3 regions of the Amorphus sp. 3PC139-8 genome follow, and region 1 is predicted to be linked to each of the others. Evidence: riboswitches for the same ligand, from Rfam matches in the RefSeq annotation. Region 1 holds a riboswitch; each other region holds the start of a gene.
What was found. Region 1 has a riboswitch for cobalamin ahead of HNS03_RS13175 (DUF1636 family protein). Riboswitches for the same ligand answer to the same signal wherever they lie in the genome.
Positions count from the first base shown of each region.

Region 1 (6,484 bases):
CGCACCTATGGCGCAACGCTGGTGGAGGACGCCTATATGGGCAACGGCCGCGCCGAGGCCACAGCGGCCGACATCCGCCGCGCGCTCCGGCTCTACCGGACAGCGTGTGGCCTTTTGTGGGCGCTCGCCGCCGGCGCCCTCGCCCTCGCGCTCACTGTCCTGAGCTGATCTCCAACAGCCGATCGGCGTCCACGTGGGCCTCCAGATGCTCGGCCAGTCGGTCGAGGACGTCGTCGACCATTTGCTCGTAGTCGAGATCGCTGGTTCGCGCCGCGATCGTCTCCAGCAGCTGGCGGCGCATCTCCGCCCCCGAAAACAGCCCATGGAGATAGGTGCCCACCACGCGGCCATCGCGGGAGACGGCGCCGTCCGTCGCCCCACCCGCAAGCGTCGCGAACGGCCGGGCCGTGTCCGGGCCCTGGCTCACGCCTAGATGCATCTCGTAGCCGACGACCGGAACCTCGGAACCTGCCAGCCGCCCGCTCGCCGCGACCAGCCGCTTGTCGCCACCCATCCGGGTTTCCACGTCCAGAAGGCCGAGCCCTTCGACCCGGCGGGGCGAGCCTTCCAGCCCTTCGGGATCGTCGATAACGCGCCCCAGCATCTGATAGCCGCCACACAGGCCCATCACCCGCCCGCCACGGCGGACGTGGGCGGCGATATCGATATCCCAGCCTTCGCGGCGCAGAAATTCGAGGTCGTCAATGGTGGCCTTGGAGCCCGGCAACAGCACCAGCGTCGCCTCGGCGGGGATCGGCGTGCCGGGATGGATCAGGCGAACCTCTACCCCCGGCTCTTCGCGCAGGGGATCGAGATCGTCGAAATTGGAGATTCGCGGCGTGACCGGGACGGCGATCACAACCGCGCCTGCACGAGCGTCCGACCCGGCGAGCCCCAGAATGTCCTCCGCCGGCAACCGCCGCGCCTCCTCGAAATGCGGAATCAGTCCCAGCGCCGGCCAGCCGGTGCGTTCGGCAACGAAGGCCATGCCGTCGGCGAACAGCCCCGGATCGCCCCGAAAGCGGTTGACCAGGAAACCACGGATCATCGCCGCGTCGTCCGGGTCGAGCACCGTCTTGGTGCCGACCAGGCTCGCAATCACCCCGCCCCGATCGATATCGCCGACCAACACCACCGGGGTGCCGGTTGCCCGGGCAAATCCCATGTTGGCGATGTCGCCCTTGCGCAAATTCACTTCGGAGGCGGAGCCGGCGCCTTCCACGATGACGAGATCGGCCTCGCCGCCAAGCCGATCGAAGCTCTCTTTGACCGCCGCCATCAGGCGCGGTTTCCAATCCTGGAATTCCCGCGCCCGCGCGGTGCCCACCACCTTGCCCTGCACCACCACCTGAGCCCCGATCTCGCTTTGAGGCTTCAACAGCACCGGGTTCATGTGAACCGACAGCGGCACACCGGCGGCGCGGGCTTGGAGTGCCTGGGCACGACCAATCTCGCCGCCATCTTCGGTCACGGCCGCGTTGTTGGACATGTTTTGGGGTTTGAACGGCCGGACCCTCAGCCCCCGGCGCGCAAAGAGCCGGCAGAAGCCGGCCACCAGTAGCGATTTGCCGACATTCGAGCCGGTCCCCTGGACCATGAAGGCGCGGGTCATGGGCGGCATCCGCGCAGCCGTGAGCGAAGCGAACTGGCGTGAGCGGAGACAAACTTGATCCAGCTCAGCGCGCGACCCATCAGAACTCGATGCCTTCCTGCGCCTTCACGCCGGCGGCGAAATGATGCTTAACGAGCGTCATCTCAGTCACCAAGTCGGCGACCTCGATCAGCTCCGGCTTGGCGTTGCGCCCAGTCACCACGACGTGCAGGTCCGGCCGGCGGTCGGCGAGACGCGCCACCACCTGGTCCAGCGGCAGATAATCGTAGCGCAGCGCGATGTTGAGTTCGTCCAGCACCAAAAGCCGGATCTCCGGATCCTCCATCAGCGCTTCCGCCTGCGCCCAGGCTGCCTTCGCGGCCGCCACATCGCGCTCGCGGTCCTGGGTCTCCCAGGTGAAGCCCTCACCCATGGTGTGCCAGGCGATCTGATCGCCGAATCGGGCGAATGCAGCCTTCTCCCCGGTTTCCCAGCCCCCCTTGATGAACTGGACCACGCCCACCTTCCAGTCATGACCGAGCGCGCGCAGAATCAGCCCCATGGCCGCCGTCGACTTGCCCTTGCCCGGGCCGGTGTTCACGATCAGCAGTCCCTTTTCGATGGTCTTGGAGGCGACCTCTCGGTCCTGCACTTCCTTGCGCTTCTGCATCTTCTGGCGATGACGCTCGGCGGCGTCGGTCTCGGTCACGGCGTTTGGTCCTCCTTCCACGAAATCGGCGCGAGCCTAGAGCGGGGGAGCACCTGCGGAAAGGCCCCTTTCGCTGAGCGACCTTGCATCCGGCCGGCCCCGGCGATAACCATCACGGTCTGCGACGGTGCCCCGGCAACGGGGTGAAAAGGGAACGCGGTGCGGACTTTCCGGTCCAAAACCGTGGCTGCCCCCGCAACTGTAGGCGGGCTCACTTCCACCCGACACGCCACTGGAGATGGACCTCCGGGAAGGCTGGTGGAAGCGCGATGGCCCGCAAGCCAGGAGACCTGCCGTCGCCGTTCGCTTCTATGGGCCGATCCGTCGGGGTGTACGCGATCGCGCAGTGCCGGGGCCCTCGCTCCGCTCCGTCCGTAGAAGTGTCGCCCGGACTCCGGGCTGCGAAGGACGGAGTGATGATGACGTTTCCGAAATCCCTGGCCGGTGGCACTTGATGACGGCACCGACCCCAGACACCGAAGCGCCGATTCGTCTGATGGTCTGCACCACCTGCCGCGAGGCCGGTGTATCGGCGGACGATCCGGAACGGCCGGGTGCGCGCCTGCACCAGGCGCTCGCCGAACGGCTGGCCGAGGACGCGCAGCTATCCTGCCGGATCGCCCTTGAAGCGGTGACCTGCCTTTCGGTCTGCAAGCGGCCATGTACCATCGCGGTCTCCGGTCCCGATCGCTGGACCTATGTCTACGGCGATCTTGACGCAGACGTCTCTGCCGACACCATCCTCGCCGGAGTCGGCCTCTACGCCGACACGGCGGACGGCATCGTGCCCTGGCGCCAGCGTCCCACCGAATTCAAAAAGGGCGTCGTCGCCCGCATTCCCCCATTCAGCTCCGGGAGCCAGAGATGACCGGCTTTGCCAAGATCCCCTGCACCATCGTCACCGGCTTCCTTGGGGCCGGCAAGACGACCCTCGTTCGCCACGTACTGGAGCATGCCGACGGCGCGCGCATCGCGATCCTCGTCAACGAGTTCGGCGATGTCGGCTTCGACGGCTCGTTCCTGGAAGGCTGCGGCATCGAAGGCTGCGGCGACGGCCAGGTGGTGGAGCTGCCGAATGGCTGCATCTGCTGCACCGTGGCCGACGACTTCCTACCCGCGCTGGACACGATCCTCTCCTGGGAGACGCCGCCGGACCACATCCTGATCGAAACCTCCGGTCTGGCGCTGCCGAAGCCACTGGTGACGGCCTTCAACTGGCCGCAGATCAAGTCGCGCGTCACCGTCGACGGCGTGATCGCGGTGGTGGAAGGTCCGGCCGTCGCCGACGGTATGTTCGTCGATGACGAAGAAGCGCTTGCCGCCCAGCGCGAGCGCGACCAGTCGGTCGATCACGACAACCCGCTGGAGGAGGTGTTCGAGGATCAGATCTTGTGCGCCGACATGATCTTGATGAACAAGGCCGACCTGATGGACGACGCCCAGAAGGCCAAGGCCCGAACCGAGATCGAGGATCACCTGCCGCGCGCGGTAAAGATCGTGGAAACGGCCCACGGCAAGGTCGATCCGACGCTCCTGCTCGGCCTCGGCGCCGCCGTTGAAGACGATCTCGACGCCCGCCGCACCCATCACGACGGCGAAGAGGACCACGACCACGACGACTTCGAGACGGTGGCCGTCTCCGTCGCATCGGTTGAAAGCCCGGAAGCCCTGATTGCCCAGGTGGCGCAAGCGGCCGAAGCCGACGGCGTGCTGCGGATCAAGGGCTTCGTGCCGGTGGACGGCAAGCCGATGCGCCTCGTCATCCAGGGCGTGGGCCGCCGCGTGGCACATCATTTCGACCGGCCGTGGAAACCGGGCGAGGTGCGCGAGGGCCATCTGGTCGTGATTGGCCTGAAAGGCTTCGATCTAAACAGCGTCAAGCGCGCGCTTGCGGCCGACGCCGCGCTGAGCGCGTAGGCGGCAGGGCGCGGATCGATATGCATCTCCTCCCGGTCACGAGCGTCAGCCTGGACGACGGCGACACCGCCGTCGATCTCGGCCAGCCGCCGGGAGAGATCGTGGTGCTGTCGTTCGCCGAATCCGACCTAGCCGCGATCGCGACGGCTTACGAGGCGGATCACGCTGCGCTGCCGACGCTCCGTCTGGCGAGCCTGAGGCGGCTGCGGCATCCGCTGTCGGTCGATTTCTACATCGACAAGACGCTGTCCAAGGCGCGCATCGTGCTGGTGCGTTGCCTGGGCGGGCTGGACTATTGGCGCTACGGCGTGGAAGCCACGGCGGCCGCCTGCCGTGCGCACGGCATTTCGCTTGCCGTGATTCCCGGCGACGGACGCGCCGACCCGCGCCTCGACGATCATTGCACGGTGAGCGAGGAGACCCGGCAGCGGATCACCGCCTATTTCGACGCCGGCGGCACCAGCAACATGCGCGGGCTGTTGGGCTTTCTTGCCCGAGAAATCGGTTGGGATGTCGCGGCGACCGCTCCGGAGGATGTCCCGCCCTTCTTCGCCTGGGACCCAGTGCAGGGGATTTTCGATCCGCTGGCCCTGCCCCATCCTCTGCTCACTCTCGCGAAAGCGGGAGTCCATGGGGAAATCCCGGATCTTGAGGCGTCTGCGCCATGGATTCCCGCTTTCGGGGGAATGAGCGGAGAAAAGGGAAATGCCGCCCCCCAATCCGAAACTCAGCAAGACCAGGAGCGTCGGCAACCCCTCGCCCTGGTGATTGCATATCGCTCGGCTATCCTGGCCGGCGAGACGGCACCGCTTGCCACCATGATCACGGCTTTGGACGCACGCGGCCTCGCGCCCCTCGTGCTCGGCGTGACCAGCCTGAAGGACGACCGGGCGACCGGCCCGCTCGGTACGCTTCTGGCCCGCGCAAAGCCGGACGTCATCGTCTCCACCACCGCCTTTTCCGCCCGCCAGGACGGCGACTTCGTGCTGGACCGGGCCGACTGTCCAATTCTGCAGGCCACTCCCTCGGGAAGCCGACAGGAAGCCTGGGAGGCCTCCGACCGGGGACTGGCGGCCGCCGACCTCGCCATGCAGGTGGCGCTGCCGGAATTCGACGGACGCATCTCCGGCTTTCCGATCTCCTTCCGCGAAGAGACGGAGGAGGACCCCACGCTCGCCTTCGCGCGGCGCATTCCAGTGCCCTATAACGACGGCATCGCCGCACTCGCCAACCAGGCGGCGGGCTGGGTCCGGCTGCGGCGGACACCCAGGAGCGATCGGCGGATCGCGATCGTACTCTCCGACTATCCCGCCCGCGCTGGACGGGCCGGTTTCGCCGTCGGTCTCGATACCCCCGCCTCCACCTGCCGGATTCTCGACGATCTGGCCGAGGCCGGCTACGTGACGGCGCGTGGGTTCGACGGCCAGGAGCTGATGGCCCGTCTGACTTCCGAGCCGAGAAACCAACCTGAAGGCGCAAGGCTCACCATTCCCCTCGATGCCTATCGCGCCTGGCTCGACACGCTGCCCGCCAGCCTCCGCGATGCGCTCTCCGCCCGCTGGGGCGATCCGGCGACCGACCCGGCCTGCACAGACGGCGTCTTCCGCTTCCCCTCCGTGGAAGCCGGCAACGCGCTGGTGGCCCTGCAACCCGACCGCAGTCGGGGCACGGACCGCAAGGCGATTTATCACGACCCGGACGAGATCCCGACCCACGCCTATCTCGCCTTCTATTTGGCGCTGCGCTCCGGCGTCGACGCCATGATCCATCTCGGCACCCATGGCACCGGGGAGTGGCTGCCAGGCAAGGCGGTGGCGCTCTCCCCCGCTTGCTGGCCGCGGGTGATCGTCGGTGATCTGCCGGTGATCTATCCCTTCATCTGCGACGACCCTGGCGAGGCTGCTCCCGCCAAGCGCCGGCTCGGCGCCGTCACCGTCGGCCATCTCACCCCGCTGACCGGCGAAGCCGGGCTTCATGGCGAGGCGGCCGCACTGCGCGAGTTGGTGGAGGAATTCTCCGAGGCTCAGGTGCTCGATCCGCGACGGGCGGATCTCGTCGCCGCCGACATTCTGGAGCGGGCCGAACTTTCCGGTCTTGCCGGCGAATGCGGCGTCACCCGCAACATGGAGATGGCGGACGCTCTGACGCGGCTTGACGCCCATCTCTGCGATCTCGGCGAGATCACCGTGCGCGACGGGCTCCACGTCTTCGCCGCCGCGCCGGAAGGTTACGAAAGCTGCAGCGCCGGCGAACGCGAGGGACTGCTG
Region 1 covers NZ_JABJVY010000012.1:97,815-104,298, reverse strand. Annotated here, with positions in the region: gene cbiB (adenosylcobinamide-phosphate synthase CbiB) at 1-168, shown strand, start outside; gene HNS03_RS13185 (cobyric acid synthase) at 152-1,612, opposite strand; gene cobO (cob(I)yrinic acid a,c-diamide adenosyltransferase) at 1,692-2,300, opposite strand; cobalamin riboswitch at 2,409-2,613, shown strand; gene HNS03_RS13175 (DUF1636 family protein) at 2,755-3,168, shown strand; gene cobW (cobalamin biosynthesis protein CobW) at 3,165-4,217, shown strand; gene cobN (cobaltochelatase subunit CobN) at 4,238-6,484, shown strand, end outside.

Region 2 (6,484 bases), on a different contig from region 1:
ATTTCTCGCCCTGCACGGTAATCGGCTCCAGCGTCACCGCTCCTTGGCTTGCCGCGACGGCACCTTGCGAGTTGGGGAAGGCGCTGGCGAGCGTCACCGTCGTCGGCCCGGTAAAGGTGTAGCGCAGGGCCGTGCCGGAGGTGAGGATGGCGAGCGCTTCCTCCGCGCTATAGGTGCCGGAGAGGCCGGGCGTGGACATGCCGGCGACGAGATCGCTGTCGACGACGATCTGCAGCCCGGTCTGGGCGGCCAGCCGGTTGAGCGCGGTCGACAGCGGCCCGGCCGGAACGTTGATCGTGGTTTGCGTTTGCTGGGCCTGTGCGGAGAAGGGGACGATGGTCGCGCCCAGCACAAGCGCCGAGGCTGTCAGGGACAGCCCGAGGAGCCGGGCGGGAGCCGTCCGGCCATTTCCATTCGATCGATTCTGCATGCCAAAAATCCCACAAGGCTCGCGCGGTACGACAGCGCCACTGACGCGGTGGTCCTTGGGGGACGAATGAGCTGCGGCCTCGAAGCCCGGTCCGGCAAAAAAATCTCGATTTTTTTGATCCAGATTAAGGCCGGCGGACCGAACTGGAGGGTAATGGCGCCGGTGGCGACGATCTCCTCTTGGCGCAATTGCCTGGCTCCGTTCGGCTTTTCATGGAATCGCGGAACGGTTCTAACCTATTAATTCAGAGCGTTTCCGGACGGCCGACCGGTGTCCACTTGGCCTGGACATGCTCTAATAGACGACGGTCAAAAGCCTTCCGGCCTGGACAGTGCGCAGGCCGACGGCGGTCGAGAGATCGTTCAGGGCCGCGTGCGGGTCAGAAAGATCCAGCGTCCCCGTGATCCGCCGATCGCCGAGTGCCGGGTTAGCGATCACAACCTTGCCAGGCAGGTGCCGGGCGAGGTTGCCGACGACCCAAGTCAAGGGCCTGTCTTCGAACACGAGCCTGCCGGAGCGCCAGGGCGTCTCCATGCCGTCGGGAACCGTTTCGACTGCCCCGAGGGTGCCGTCACGCACCGAAGTGCGCATGTGCGGCGAAAGGACGACGCCCGCTCCGTCGCCGGTGCGGACCCGAACCTTACCTTCCGTGACCGTTATTTCGGCCTGACCTGCCGTACGGTTGACGTCGAAGGCGGTTCCGACCGCTTCGAAACGCTCGTCGCCCACCTGCACGACGAACGGACGCGCGCGATTGGGCGCGACTTCGAAATAGGCCTGGCCTTTGAGAAGTCGGATCCGCCGTTCGTCGGTGGTGAAGTCCTCCGCGACGGCGCTTCCTGCGTCGAGTTGAACCGTCGAGCCGTCGCCTAAGCGGAGGATCGGGCTCTCGTTCGCGCCGGAGACGATATCGGCCTGAAGGCGGGTCGGACCATCGGCCCATAAGAACATTCCGCCGGCCAGAACGAGACAGACCAGCAGCACGGCCGGCAGCAGCGGGCCGTTGCCTTTTCTCCGGATCGCGGCGCGCGTGTCTTCGGGGTTCTCTCTCAGCGCGTCGGCCGATTCGCCGAAGAGCCGACGTGCCTTCTCGAACGCCTCGGCGTGGGCGGGATCGCGGCCCAGCCACTCCTCGAAGGCGCGGCGATCTTCATCGGGCGTATCTGCGTCTTCCAGATGCAGCAGCCACTCGATGGCCTGTTCGCGGATATCGTGCGGTTTCTCGGATGTCACGGCCGGCGGCATCGTTGGTCTCGGTCTATCTTGGAGGCTGTTATGGACTTCAAATGGGGCTGCGCCGTTGCCGTTTTCTTCGCTCCGGCAGGAGCCGATCGATGCGCGGACCGGGAGTACGGTCGAGATCGGCGACGAACCGGCGCAAACAAAGCGACCGGTCCGAAGGGGTGGGGACAGAGGGACGGCGAATGCGTCGAAGGGCTCCCAAATACGGTAGAGTATTCGGATCGCCTTTCTCCTGTTGTCCGCGCCGCTCTCCCCGACGCAGCTTCTATTCCAAGTCCATAACAGCCTCTAGAGATAGACGAATGGGAGAGGGCGACGCGGCCTATCCGTTTTCGAATTCGTCTATTTTTTCCATGCAGTGAAGCATCGCCTTGCGCAAGTGGCGGTTGACCTGCCCGCGGGTGATGCCGAGCTGTTCGGCGATCTCATCCTTGTCCATTCCGGCCAGGCGATGGGCGATGAAGACGTCGCGGCGCTGAGCGGGCAGCGCGAGGATCGCCTTGCGCAGGACGGCCAGCCGGCGCGACAGGTCGAGCCGGGTCTCGATCGGCGCAGCGATGGTGGGCGCGTGGACGGAGATGTCGAGGGATTCAAACAGCCGTGCCTCGAATGCGGCGCGCCGGGCCCGGTCGATCCCCAGATTGACCGCCGCCCGGATCAGGAACGCCCGCAGCGAGGACTTGCCGACCAGGCGCTCCGGCTTGCGCGAGAGCTGAATATAGAGGTCGTGAACAATCTCGGTGGCTTGGCTCGTGCCGGCTCCGCGCCGGCGGATCGCGGCGTGAAGGTCTGAATAGTAGGCCGAGATCGCCTGATCCAAGAGCGCCCTGGCTGCATCGATCTCGACCGGCGCCGCCTGGCCCCCTTGCTCGCACTGATACTCGTCTGCGACGTCCACGTCCGCCCCGGCGTCCAAATGATGAGTATTGCCCACTCGATCGAGCTGGGTCCGCAAACGATAGCAATTCTTCGACAGTTAACGCAAGTTCAATCAGAATATACACTTTGTAATAACTAAAAATTTGTCATGCGAACATGGATATGGACCGGCGTTTATTAGGAGATCGCAAAGAGTAAATGCGAGTTCTATATTTCCTGGCGGGGCAGGAAATGTCGATCAAATTGTTCGGCCGGAATTGAGGATTTCGAAGTTGGGGACGTCGGACTGGAATGCTTCTGCTCTGGCTTGACTCCCGACCGCGACGCTTTATCCCTGACCGTGACGGTGCCCTTTCGGGCTCAATAGGGAACACGGTGCGGCGACGCGCGCCAACTCCGTGACTGCCCCCGCAACTGTGAGCGGCGAGTTCTCCGCGTTGGACGCCACTGGGGTCGAAATGATCCTGGGAAGGCAGCGGAGCGACGAGGACCCGCAAGTCAGGAGACCTGCCGTCAGCCGTGGTCACGCGCGGTCACATCGGGCGGGGTGTCTCGATGGGTACGGTCTCCATGTTCCTCGCATGGGTCCGCCTCGATCGCGGTGACGTGCCATCCGGCCGTGTGCCGCTCGAGGACTGCCATGTTATCTTTTCCGACGTCTCTTCGTGGACGGCGTACTGCCGTGCGCCGTGTTGCCTGCGCCACCGTTTCGCTGTCGCCGTTCCTTCTTGCGCTGCCCGCGCATGCTCAGGATGCCGATCTCGGCGACGCCTCGGTGGTCGCGCTGCCGGAGATCTCCGTCACGGCGAACCTGGCGCCCACGTCGCTGGACAAGGTTGGCAGCGCGGTCACCGTGATCACCGGAGAGGAGCTGCGCGAGCAGAAGATCCAGTTCGTGTCCGACGCGCTGCGGCAAGTACCGGGTCTGGCGGTCAACCGCACGGGACCGATCGGACAGCTCACCCAGGTTCGTATCCGTGGATCGGAAGGCAACCAGACGAAGGTTTTTATCGACGGCGTTCCGGTGAATGACCCTGCCTTCGGCTCGGAGTTCGATTTTTCCACGCTGCTCGCTGACGACGTGGAGCGGATCGAGGTCCTCAGGGGGCCCCAAAGCGCGCTCTACGGCTCCGACGCGGTCGGCGGCGTCATCAACATCGTGACCCGGACCGGCGAGCCGGGAACCCATATCTCCGGTCGGCTCGAGGGTGGCTCGTTCGGGACGGTCAACGGGAATGCGTCGATCAGCGGCGCCGGCGAGATGTACAACTTCATCGTGAGCGGAATGGGCTACAAAACCGACGGGATCTCGGTCGCCAGCGAAAATCTCGGCAACACGGAGAAGGACGGCTATCGCAACGGCACCGTGTTCGCGAAAGGCAGCCTTAGCCCCAACGAGTATTTCGATATGTCGGGCGTGATCCGCTACACCAGCACCAAGACGGACACCGACACCGATACCTACCTGCCAGCTTACGGCCATACAGGGCCGACGGATTCGCTGCAGGACACCACCGGCGACGACCTCTACTCGCGCGCCCAGGCCCGGCTCAGCCTGTTCGACCACCACTGGGAGCAGATCGCCGGCGTCAGCTACACCAAGACGGACACCAAGTATCGCAATCTCGCTCCGACCGTCGTGACCAGCACCTATGAAGGCTCGACGCGTCGGTTCGACTACCAGTCGAACGTGTTCTTCAACACACCGGAGGTGTTCGATGCGAGCCACGTGGTGACCTTCGCGGTCCAGAACGAAGAGGATGGCGTGGTCTCCGACTCGGCCTATTCCTCGTTCGACCGCACGGTGAATTCCACCGGCTTCGTCGGCCAGTATCAGCTCAGCCTGTTTGAGAATTTGAACCTGACCGGCAGCATCCGTCACGACGTCAACGAAATCTTCGAGGATTCCACGACTTACCGGGCGACAGCGGCCTATTTCATCGATCGGACGGGCACCAAGCTGCACGGCTCGTTCGGCACCGGCGTGAAGAACCCGACGATGTTCGAGCTTTACGGCTACACCAACACCTATAGCGGCAATCCGGACCTCAAGCCCGAAGAGGCGACCGGCTGGGATGTCGGCGTCGACCAGCAATTGTTCGCGGGGCGGGCCGGCGTCGATGTGACCTATTTCAACCAGCGGATCTCCGACATGATCACCGGCTCCGGGCAGAGTTCCATCAACCTGCCCGGCACCTCGAAGATCGACGGCGTCGAGGTTGGGCTGTCGGTGAATCCGATCGATCCGCTGACGGTGCGCGCTTCCTACACCTACACCGATGGTCACGATGCGACCGGTGCCGAGCTGGTCCGCCGGCCGCGCAACGTCGCCAGCCTGGATATCAACTACCGCTTCCTGCACGACCGGGCGAACGTGAACCTCAACATCGACTATACCGGCGTCCAGAAGGACTGGGTGTACAATCAAAGCTACACTCAGACCTATGTCGTCGATCTGGATGCCTATACGCTGGTCAACCTCGCGGCATCCTACGATGTCAACGAAAATGCCCAGATCTATGGCCGTGTGAACAACATCCTGAACGAGGATTACTATGACGTTTGGGGCTACGGCGAAGAGGGGATCAGCGCATACGCCGGTGTCAAGCTGACCTTCTGATGACGGTGTCGCGCATTTTCTCGGCGGTCGTAGGGTGCGCGGCCGCCGGTCTCTTTCTCGGGATTTTGACCGGTCCGGCCGCGTCGATGGCGGACGATGAGCGGGCGGCGCCGGAGCGCGTCGTCTCGATGAACCTATGTGCCGACGAACTTCTGCTGCGGCTCGCGGATCCCGACCAGATCGTGTCGGTCACCTATCTGGGCCAGAACCCGGACCAATCGACCGTGGCTGACAAAGCGGCGCGCTACCCGGCGAACCATGGGCTGGCGGAGGAAATCCTGCGCCTGTCGCCGGATCTCGTGGTGGCGGGCCGCTACACCACCCGCACGACGGTCGATTTCCTGCGCAGGGTCGGCGAGCCGGTTCTTGAACTGGAGGTCCCGACCACACTGCCGGAGGTCGAGGCTCAGATCCGGATGCTCGGAGACCGTCTCGGCCAGTCGGAGCGGGCGGAGGCGATGGTCGCGGAAATTGCCGGGGCGTTCGTCGGGCCGGCCACGCCGGATGACGACGCGCCGACCGCCGTCGTATTCGCGCCGAATGGCTTCACGGTGGGTGCCGGCTCGCTGGTGGATACCGTCATCGAGGCGGCGGGCCTGCGCAATCTCGGCGCCGAGCAGGATCTCGGTCGCTATCGGCGCTTGTCGCTGGAGCAGCTTGCCCGGCTTAAGCCCGATGTGCTCATCCTCAACGCCGAGGAAACCTCGCCGGCGCTCGCCTACGAGGTCCTCCATCATCCGATCCTGGATAGGCTTCCCAAGGCCCCGCTGGTGGTGTCCCTGTCGCCCAGGCTGTGGACCTGCGCCGGGCCGGCGCTCGTCGATGCGCTAGCACTCCTGAGGCAAGCCGCCGAGACGATCGAGACCCACCGGAGGGCCGGCCAATGAGGCGTGCAGAGGTGAGCTATCCGTGGCTCCTCGCCTTGCTGGGCGGCCTTGCCCTGGTCCTGTTCGCCTTGTCGCTCGCGATCGGCTATGCCCCGCTGGACCTGCCGGCGGCCGGCGCCGACGCCTTGGGCGGCCGTGAAACGATCGGCGCGCTCGTGCTCGTCGAGCTCCGGCTGCCGCGGGCGCTGCTCGGTCTGCTCGTTGGCTTCACGCTGGGGCTGTCGGGCGCCGTCATGCAAGGCTTTCTGCGCAACCCGCTCGCCGAGCCTGGCGTGGTCGGCGTCTCCGGCGGGGCGGCACTCGGCGCGGTTGTTGTGTTCTATTCCGGGCTCGCGGCCACATCGTCGCTGCTGTTGCCGCTCGGCGGCATCGTCGCCGCGTTGCTCGTGGGCGGGCTTCTGTTCGCGGTCGCCGGACGCGGCATGA
Region 2 covers NZ_JABJVY010000035.1:6,166-12,649, reverse strand. Annotated here, with positions in the region: gene HNS03_RS23020 (TonB-dependent receptor) at 1-430, opposite strand, end outside; gene HNS03_RS23015 (FecR domain-containing protein) at 725-1,663, opposite strand; gene HNS03_RS23010 (RNA polymerase sigma factor) at 1,995-2,570, opposite strand; cobalamin riboswitch at 2,879-3,081, shown strand; gene HNS03_RS23005 (TonB-dependent receptor plug domain-containing protein) at 3,234-5,171, shown strand; gene HNS03_RS23000 (ABC transporter substrate-binding protein) at 5,171-6,058, shown strand; gene HNS03_RS22995 (FecCD family ABC transporter permease) at 6,055-6,484, shown strand, end outside.
Region 2: it holds a riboswitch for cobalamin, as region 1 does, so the genes downstream of both, HNS03_RS23005 (TonB-dependent receptor plug domain-containing protein) here and HNS03_RS13175 (DUF1636 family protein) in region 1, are expected to answer to the same signal.

Region 3 (6,484 bases), on a different contig from region 1:
TGGGCGGCATCCGGCTTCTCGATGGACGGCTTGTCGGCCTCGGATGCCGCAGCCCAAGGCATGTCTCTTTCCGAATTCCAGGACTACCTGATGAACCGAATGGAAAAGGGGTCGCAGTACGACATCTCCGACTTGGCCGGGAGCTACACGCCAGGCGGCGGCTCTTATATTGGCGGCTCCGGCGGAGGAAGTGGATCCTCCATCTCTGGAGACATTGTTGGAATAATCATGCCGATCCTGCCCAACGGACAGGAACAGCAAGGTGGGCTGGATGGCCAGATCGGTTCGCTACGTGGCTCTTTCTAGCACACATCAAGAGGTGCAAACCGTCTTACATTCTACCGTCTATGATTAGACGATCTCACCGGCGCTTTTTCGTTTTCGCGCGGACTTGTCGACTCAATTTCCCTATGGATAATTTATCTTTTCGACCTAAAATATCTTCCATTCTCGCGTAGCTGCATGATATCGAACGTGAGGCGTCGCGCAGCAGAGACTGGGGCTCGGGCGCCCCAGTATTGATTGGAGATTCGCATGAGTGTGGTCACCCTTCATCAACTGCACGGGAAGGCAAAATCGCAGCCGTCCCGTCCTGCGTTTGACTTGGGCAGTGTCCGCTTCGACATCGAGGAGATCACGCCCGGGCGCGCCGAGCAGTTGCTGGGAAAAGTCCGCCCGGGAGTGCTGGTCGATCCGAAAGCCGTGAACGCCTACGCCGAGTCGATGAAGGCCGGTGCGTGGATTTTCAACGGCATGCCGATCGTGCTGTCGAACGAGGGCGCCGTGCTCGACGGTATCCAGCGGCTCCACGCGGTCGTTCGGTCAGAGACGCCGATCAAGACACTCGTCGCCTACGGCGTGCGCGACGACACGATGCACACGATGGATCAGCACCGGCGCCGGTCCTATGTCGGAGTGCTGGAGTCTCGCGGAGAACGGAACCCGGGCCCGCTCCAGAGGCTGGCCGCGAAGATGATCCGCATCGAGAACGGCGTATTGGGGGTCCGCGATCTCCAGATCGGATGGACGCGTTTCGATCGCGTGATCGACACCAACCCCCTGCTGCGCGAGGCCGTGCAGATCTCGACGGAAAATGCAGACGCAGCGTTGCGTGCCACGGCGCGGCACGCCCTGGTCTTCATGGCGCTGTCGGCCGGCCACAAGAAGCTGCTCACGCGGTTCCTTCTCGCTCTCCGCCACCCGGACGAGTTCCCGGCCGACGAGCCCGCCGTCGTCCTCGCCAATCAGCTTTCTATTGCCCGTGACCAGGGCACTCCGTTCGGGAACAACCAGAGCCTGGCCATGGCGGTGCTCGCCTTCAACGACATGATCAGCGGCGAGCGGCACAAATCGTACATCTGGAAGCCGACGTACGGAAAGGCGAAGACCAAGCGGAAAAAGGGCGAGGAGGAGCAGACTCTCCCCCTGGAGGGGTCGACGACGTCGGCGCGCGCATCGCGCAGAGCTCCCGCACGGTCCAACGCCCCCGTGGATCGCGCGCAGCTCCTGAATTCTCCGCCGAACCTGGGGCTCCCGCTCGTTACCGGTTATCCGGGGCTTCGGGATGCCAAGATCAACGAGAAACGCTCAGAAGTGCTCGAGGGTCCGCTCGTCGAGGCGCTGCGCTCTCGCCAGGAAGCTGAAGACGAACAGCACCCCTATGAGATGGAGGCCATGACGGTCACGCCGGAAACGGCCGACGATTGGCTGGCCCGATTCAATATCGGCAACCGGAATATTCAGGAAAGCCATGTCAAAATGATCGCCCGCGACATCGCGCAGGGCAACTGGATGTTCAACGCCCAGCCGATCTGCTTTTCCAAGCAAGGCCGGCTGCTCAATGGGCAGCATCGTTTGCGCGCTGCAGTCGAGGCCGACCAGCCGATCGACATTCTCGTGGTGCGCAACGTCCCCGACGAGGCCTTCGCAACCTATGACACCCATGCCAAGAAGGGCATTCCGAGCGGCGTGACCTTCGAGGCGGAAAAAGTCGACGAACGCGTCGTCCTCGCCGCAGCACGAATCCTGTGGAGGGTGGAAAACGAAATCAGCGCGCAGGCGACCCAGATCAAGCCCAGCGCGTCTGAAATCGACGAGATCATCCGACGTCATCCTGGGCTCGCATTGTCCGTCACCCGTGGGCGCCGGATGCACCCGATCGCCAGCGCCGCGGTGATGACGTTCATCACCTACTACACCTGGACCGAACGGTCCGATTACGCCGATGATTTTCTCAATGCGATCGAGACCGGCGAAAACCTGACCAAGGACAATCCGGTCCTGAAAGTGCGCAATCAGCTCCTGCAAGGCCGCGGGTCGGACTACAATCGTCGAAACGCCATCGGCGTGCTCCTGGACTGCTGGAACGCTTACTGCGCCTGGCGGGACAAACAGGAAGAGTAGGAGCCCTCGGCCTCCCGGCTCATCAGTGTCGCCCGAGGGCCGGAAACGGCGGGTCGAGAGCCTGCCCATCAACAGCTCCACGGGCTTGAGGAGGCCGGCGAGGAAGAGGGCAAAGATAGCGATCCTGCAACACCCCGAGAGCACACCGCAATAAAACAGGAAAGAGTGTCGATACCACCGCCCCAGTGATCGCCCCGGCCGCGGCAAGACCAAGGCAGGCCAGTCATGGACCTACGCCTGCGATTGCCAGCCATAACAGGGAAACGGGCCACCGCGCGTACCCCTCCGGTGAAGGCCACCTTGCGGGCTGAGGGATGACGTTGGAAGTCCTAGGGATAATCCTAGGAGTAGCCTTATGACGATGCCCAGAGTTGAGGAGATCACGTCTGTAGAGCGACGGGCCGCTGGTCGCGGGAAGATAAGGAGCGAATTGTCGCGGCATCCTTGAAGCCTAGGGTGGCAGCGTCGGAGGCGGCGCGTGGGGCGCGCATTCATGGCAGCCAGCTGTTTCGCTGGCGCAAGGAGCATTGCGAACGTGTCGAGCCTCAGCGGGCGCCCCAGCTGCTTCCGGTGGAAATCGTGCCGCAAGCGGCGATGGCTCCGGTGACTGAGGAACCGAAAGCGGCCCCGCCGCGACGTCGGCGCAAGACCGGCATTATCGAGATCGAGCTTGGCGGTGGACGCCGCGTTCGTGTCGACCGCCTTGTCGACACGGAGGTGCTGCGTCGGGTTTTCGATCTTTTGGGCCCGCGATGATCCCGGTTCCGAGTGCCGTCCGGGTATGGCTGGCGACCGGCCACACCTACACGAGGAAAGGCTTTCCCGGTTTTTCGCTGGTGGTTCAGGAGACGCTGAAGCGCGATCCTCACAACGGGCACCTGTTCGTCTTCCGCGGTCGCCGCGGTGAGCTATTGAAAGTGATCTGGCATGATGGCCATGGCGTGTGTTTGTACACGAAGAGGCTGGAGCGTGGCCGCTTCCTCTGGCCGCCGCCGGTTGACGGGGTGGTCACGATCACGCCGGAACAGCTCGGCTATCTGCTCGAAGGCGTCGATTGGCGCATGCCGCAGAGAACCTGGCGGCCCGGCTGTATCGGGCTGATGAAGGCGGTGGCCGGGCTCGACCGGCCGAAGCTGCGCGGCGTCGACCGGGTCGGATGGGCCTTCACCTTCGCGGCCGCGGCCTACAACCTCATCCGCCTGCCGAAGCTGCTCGCGCCACCGGCATGAGCGGGGGCACCGGTCCATCGGAGCAGCCCTCCTCGTCGAAGCCGCGTCGCATCTGGGACCAACACCATTGGCGCCGAACCGCTCAAAAAAGCACCCGAGATCATCCCAAGAAAGCTGCGGGAAAAGACCGAGCCCCCAAACGTAGGCCTTATTCAACAGCCTGCTAAGCGTTGGCTCACATACTCCAGGCGGTCGCGGCCAGCCCGAAGAAAGACGCTGAAATGCTTTGAATGTGAACCCCGCCTTCCTGGGGAGGCGGACGCAGGCTAGCCAAGCCAACGCGCAACACAACGCCGCGTAACGATATAAGCATGTCTTTATATCCCTCTTGACAGGCGCCGGGGATATGGGCAGCTTCCCAACGTCGTGGTTCTGCGGCCGCCGTCGGCGGTCGGAGCTAAGAGGGAATCCGGTGCGCCTGTCCGACCGACAGGCAAAACCGGAGCTGCCCCCGCAACTGTGAGCGGCGAGCCGACGTCCGATCGGAGCCTTTTGCGACCAGGCGAACAGCTTGGTCCGCAAGAAATGGCTCCCCGATCTGCAGCCACTGAAGCAAGAGCTTCGGGAAGGCCGGACTAAGGCGACGACCCGCGAGCCAGGAGACCTGCCGCGACCTCTGAAACGTCCTCGGGCGGGGTGTCCCGGTGGGTCGCTAGGCATCGACGACGCGTGCCCTCCGGCCCGCGTCCCTACCCTTGCGTATCCGCTCGGCCTTTGCCCCCTCACATCACAAGGGGTCCAAGCCGATGTCCACTTACTCCATTGCAACCGCAACGCTCGGCACACCGCGGATCGGCCCGCGGCGCGAGCTAAAATTCGCCCTGGAAAGCTACTGGGCGGGCAAGTTGTCCGAAGCCGATCTGCAGGAAACAGCGGTCGAACTCAGGGCCAAAAACTGGGAACGCCAGAAGGCCCGCGGGATCGATCGCATACCGTCGAACGACTTCACTTTCTACGACCACGTGCTCGATACCGCCGTGATGGTCGGCGCGATCCCGGAGGCATACGGCTGGGACGGCGGCGCGGTGCCGCTTTCGACCTACTTCGCCATGGCGCGCGGCAACGAGCAGGTGCCGGCGCTGGAGATGACCAAGTGGTTCGATACCAACTACCACTACATGGTGCCGGAGTTCTCTCCCGATCAGACCTTCCGGCTCGCCTCGGCCAAGCCGGTCGACGAGTTCAAGGAGGCTAAGGCATTGGGCCATCACACGCGGCCGGTGCTGCTCGGCCCGGTGACGTTCTTGGCGCTCGGCAAGAGCATGGACGGCGGCCTCGATCCGATCGCGCTGATCGATCGGCTGGTGCCGGTCTATGCCGAACTGCTCGGCCGTTTGGCCGAAGCCGGGGCGGACTGGGTGCAGATCGACGAGCCGTGCCTCGTGCTTGATCTCGACGAAGGGACGCGGCAGGCGATCCGGGCGACCTACCAGGCGCTCGCGAAAGCGGTTCCCTCGCTCAAGATCATGCTCACCACCTATTTCGGTGCTCTCGGCGACAATCTGGAGACGGCGCTGTCGCTGCCGGTCGCGGGCCTGCACGTGGATCTGGTGCGTGCGCCGGATCAGCTCGATGCGGTGGCGAAGGGGCTTCGCCCCGGTCAGGTTCTGTCGCTCGGCGCGATCGACGGCCGCAACATCTGGCGGGCCGATCTGGTCCACATTCTGGATCGGGTGGAGCCGGTGGTCGCTCAACGCGGCAAGGCGCGTATCGAGATCGCCCCCTCCTGCTCGCTGCTCCATGTGCCTGTGGACCTGGACCAGGAAGACGCCCTCGACGAAGAGCTGAAGAGCTGGCTCGCCTTCTCGCTGCAGAAGATGGACGAACTCGCCGCGCTCGGCAAAGCGCTGCGGTCGGGACGCCTCTCTGCTGCGCCCGAAATCGAAGCCGCAGCCAAGGCGCTGGAGGCACGGGCTGCATCGCCCCGGGTGCATGACAGGGCCGTTGCCGCGCGCGCCGCAGCGGTCACTCCGGACATGGCACGTCGCGCGCGCCCGTTTGCCGAGCGCCGCAAGAAGCAGCAGGCCTCCCTCGGACTACCGTCTTTCCCGACGACCACCATCGGCTCCTTCCCGCAGACCACCGAGGTCCGAAAGGCCCGTGCAGCCAACAATCGGGGCGAATTGGCCGAGACCGAGTATGTCGCCTTCCTCCGCAAGGAGACCGAAAGCGCGATCCGCTGGCAGGAAGAGATCGGCATCGACGTGCTCGTCCACGGCGAGTTCGAGCGCAACGACATGGTCCAGTATTTCGGCGAGAAGCTCGCCGGCTACGCCTTCACCAAGCACGCGTGGGTGCAGAGCTACGGGTCACGCTGCGTCCGTCCACCCGTCATTTTCGGCGACGTCTCGCGTCCCGAGCCGATGACCGTCGAATGGGCCCGCTTCGCCCAGTCGCTCACCGACCGCCCGATGAAGGGCATGCTGACCGGCCCGGTCACCATGCTGCAGTGGTCGTTCGTGCGCGACGACATGGACCGCTCCGACGTTTGCCGCCAGATCGCGCTTGCGCTGCGCGACGAGGTTACGGATCTGGAACAGGCCGGCATCCGCATCATCCAGGTCGACGAGCCGGCTCTGCGCGAAGGGCTACCCCTCAGACGGGCCGACTGGCCGACTTATCTGGACTGGACGGTGGAGTGCTTCCGGCTCTCGACTTCCGGTGTCGCGGACACGACCCAGATCCACACCCATATGTGCTACGCGGAGTTCAACGACATCATCGAGGCGATCGGCGCCATGGATGCCGACGTGATCTCGATCGAGACCTCGCGCTCGAAGATGGAGCTTCTGGAGGCGTTTACCGCCTACGCCTATCCCAACGAGATCGGGCCGGGGATCTACGACATCCAC
Region 3 covers NZ_JABJVY010000043.1:16,350-22,833, forward strand. Annotated here, with positions in the region: gene HNS03_RS24180 (hypothetical protein) at 1-306, shown strand, start outside; gene HNS03_RS24185 (hypothetical protein) at 535-2,403, shown strand; partial or broken gene HNS03_RS24190 (transposase) at 2,812-3,159, shown strand; partial or broken gene tnpB (IS66 family insertion sequence element accessory protein TnpB) at 3,156-3,461, shown strand; partial or broken gene HNS03_RS24200 (IS5/IS1182 family transposase) at 3,498-3,632, shown strand; cobalamin riboswitch at 3,991-4,259, shown strand; gene metE (5-methyltetrahydropteroyltriglutamate--homocysteine S-methyltransferase) at 4,379-6,484, shown strand, end outside.
Region 3: it holds a riboswitch for cobalamin, as region 1 does, so the genes downstream of both, metE (5-methyltetrahydropteroyltriglutamate--homocysteine S-methyltransferase) here and HNS03_RS13175 (DUF1636 family protein) in region 1, are expected to answer to the same signal.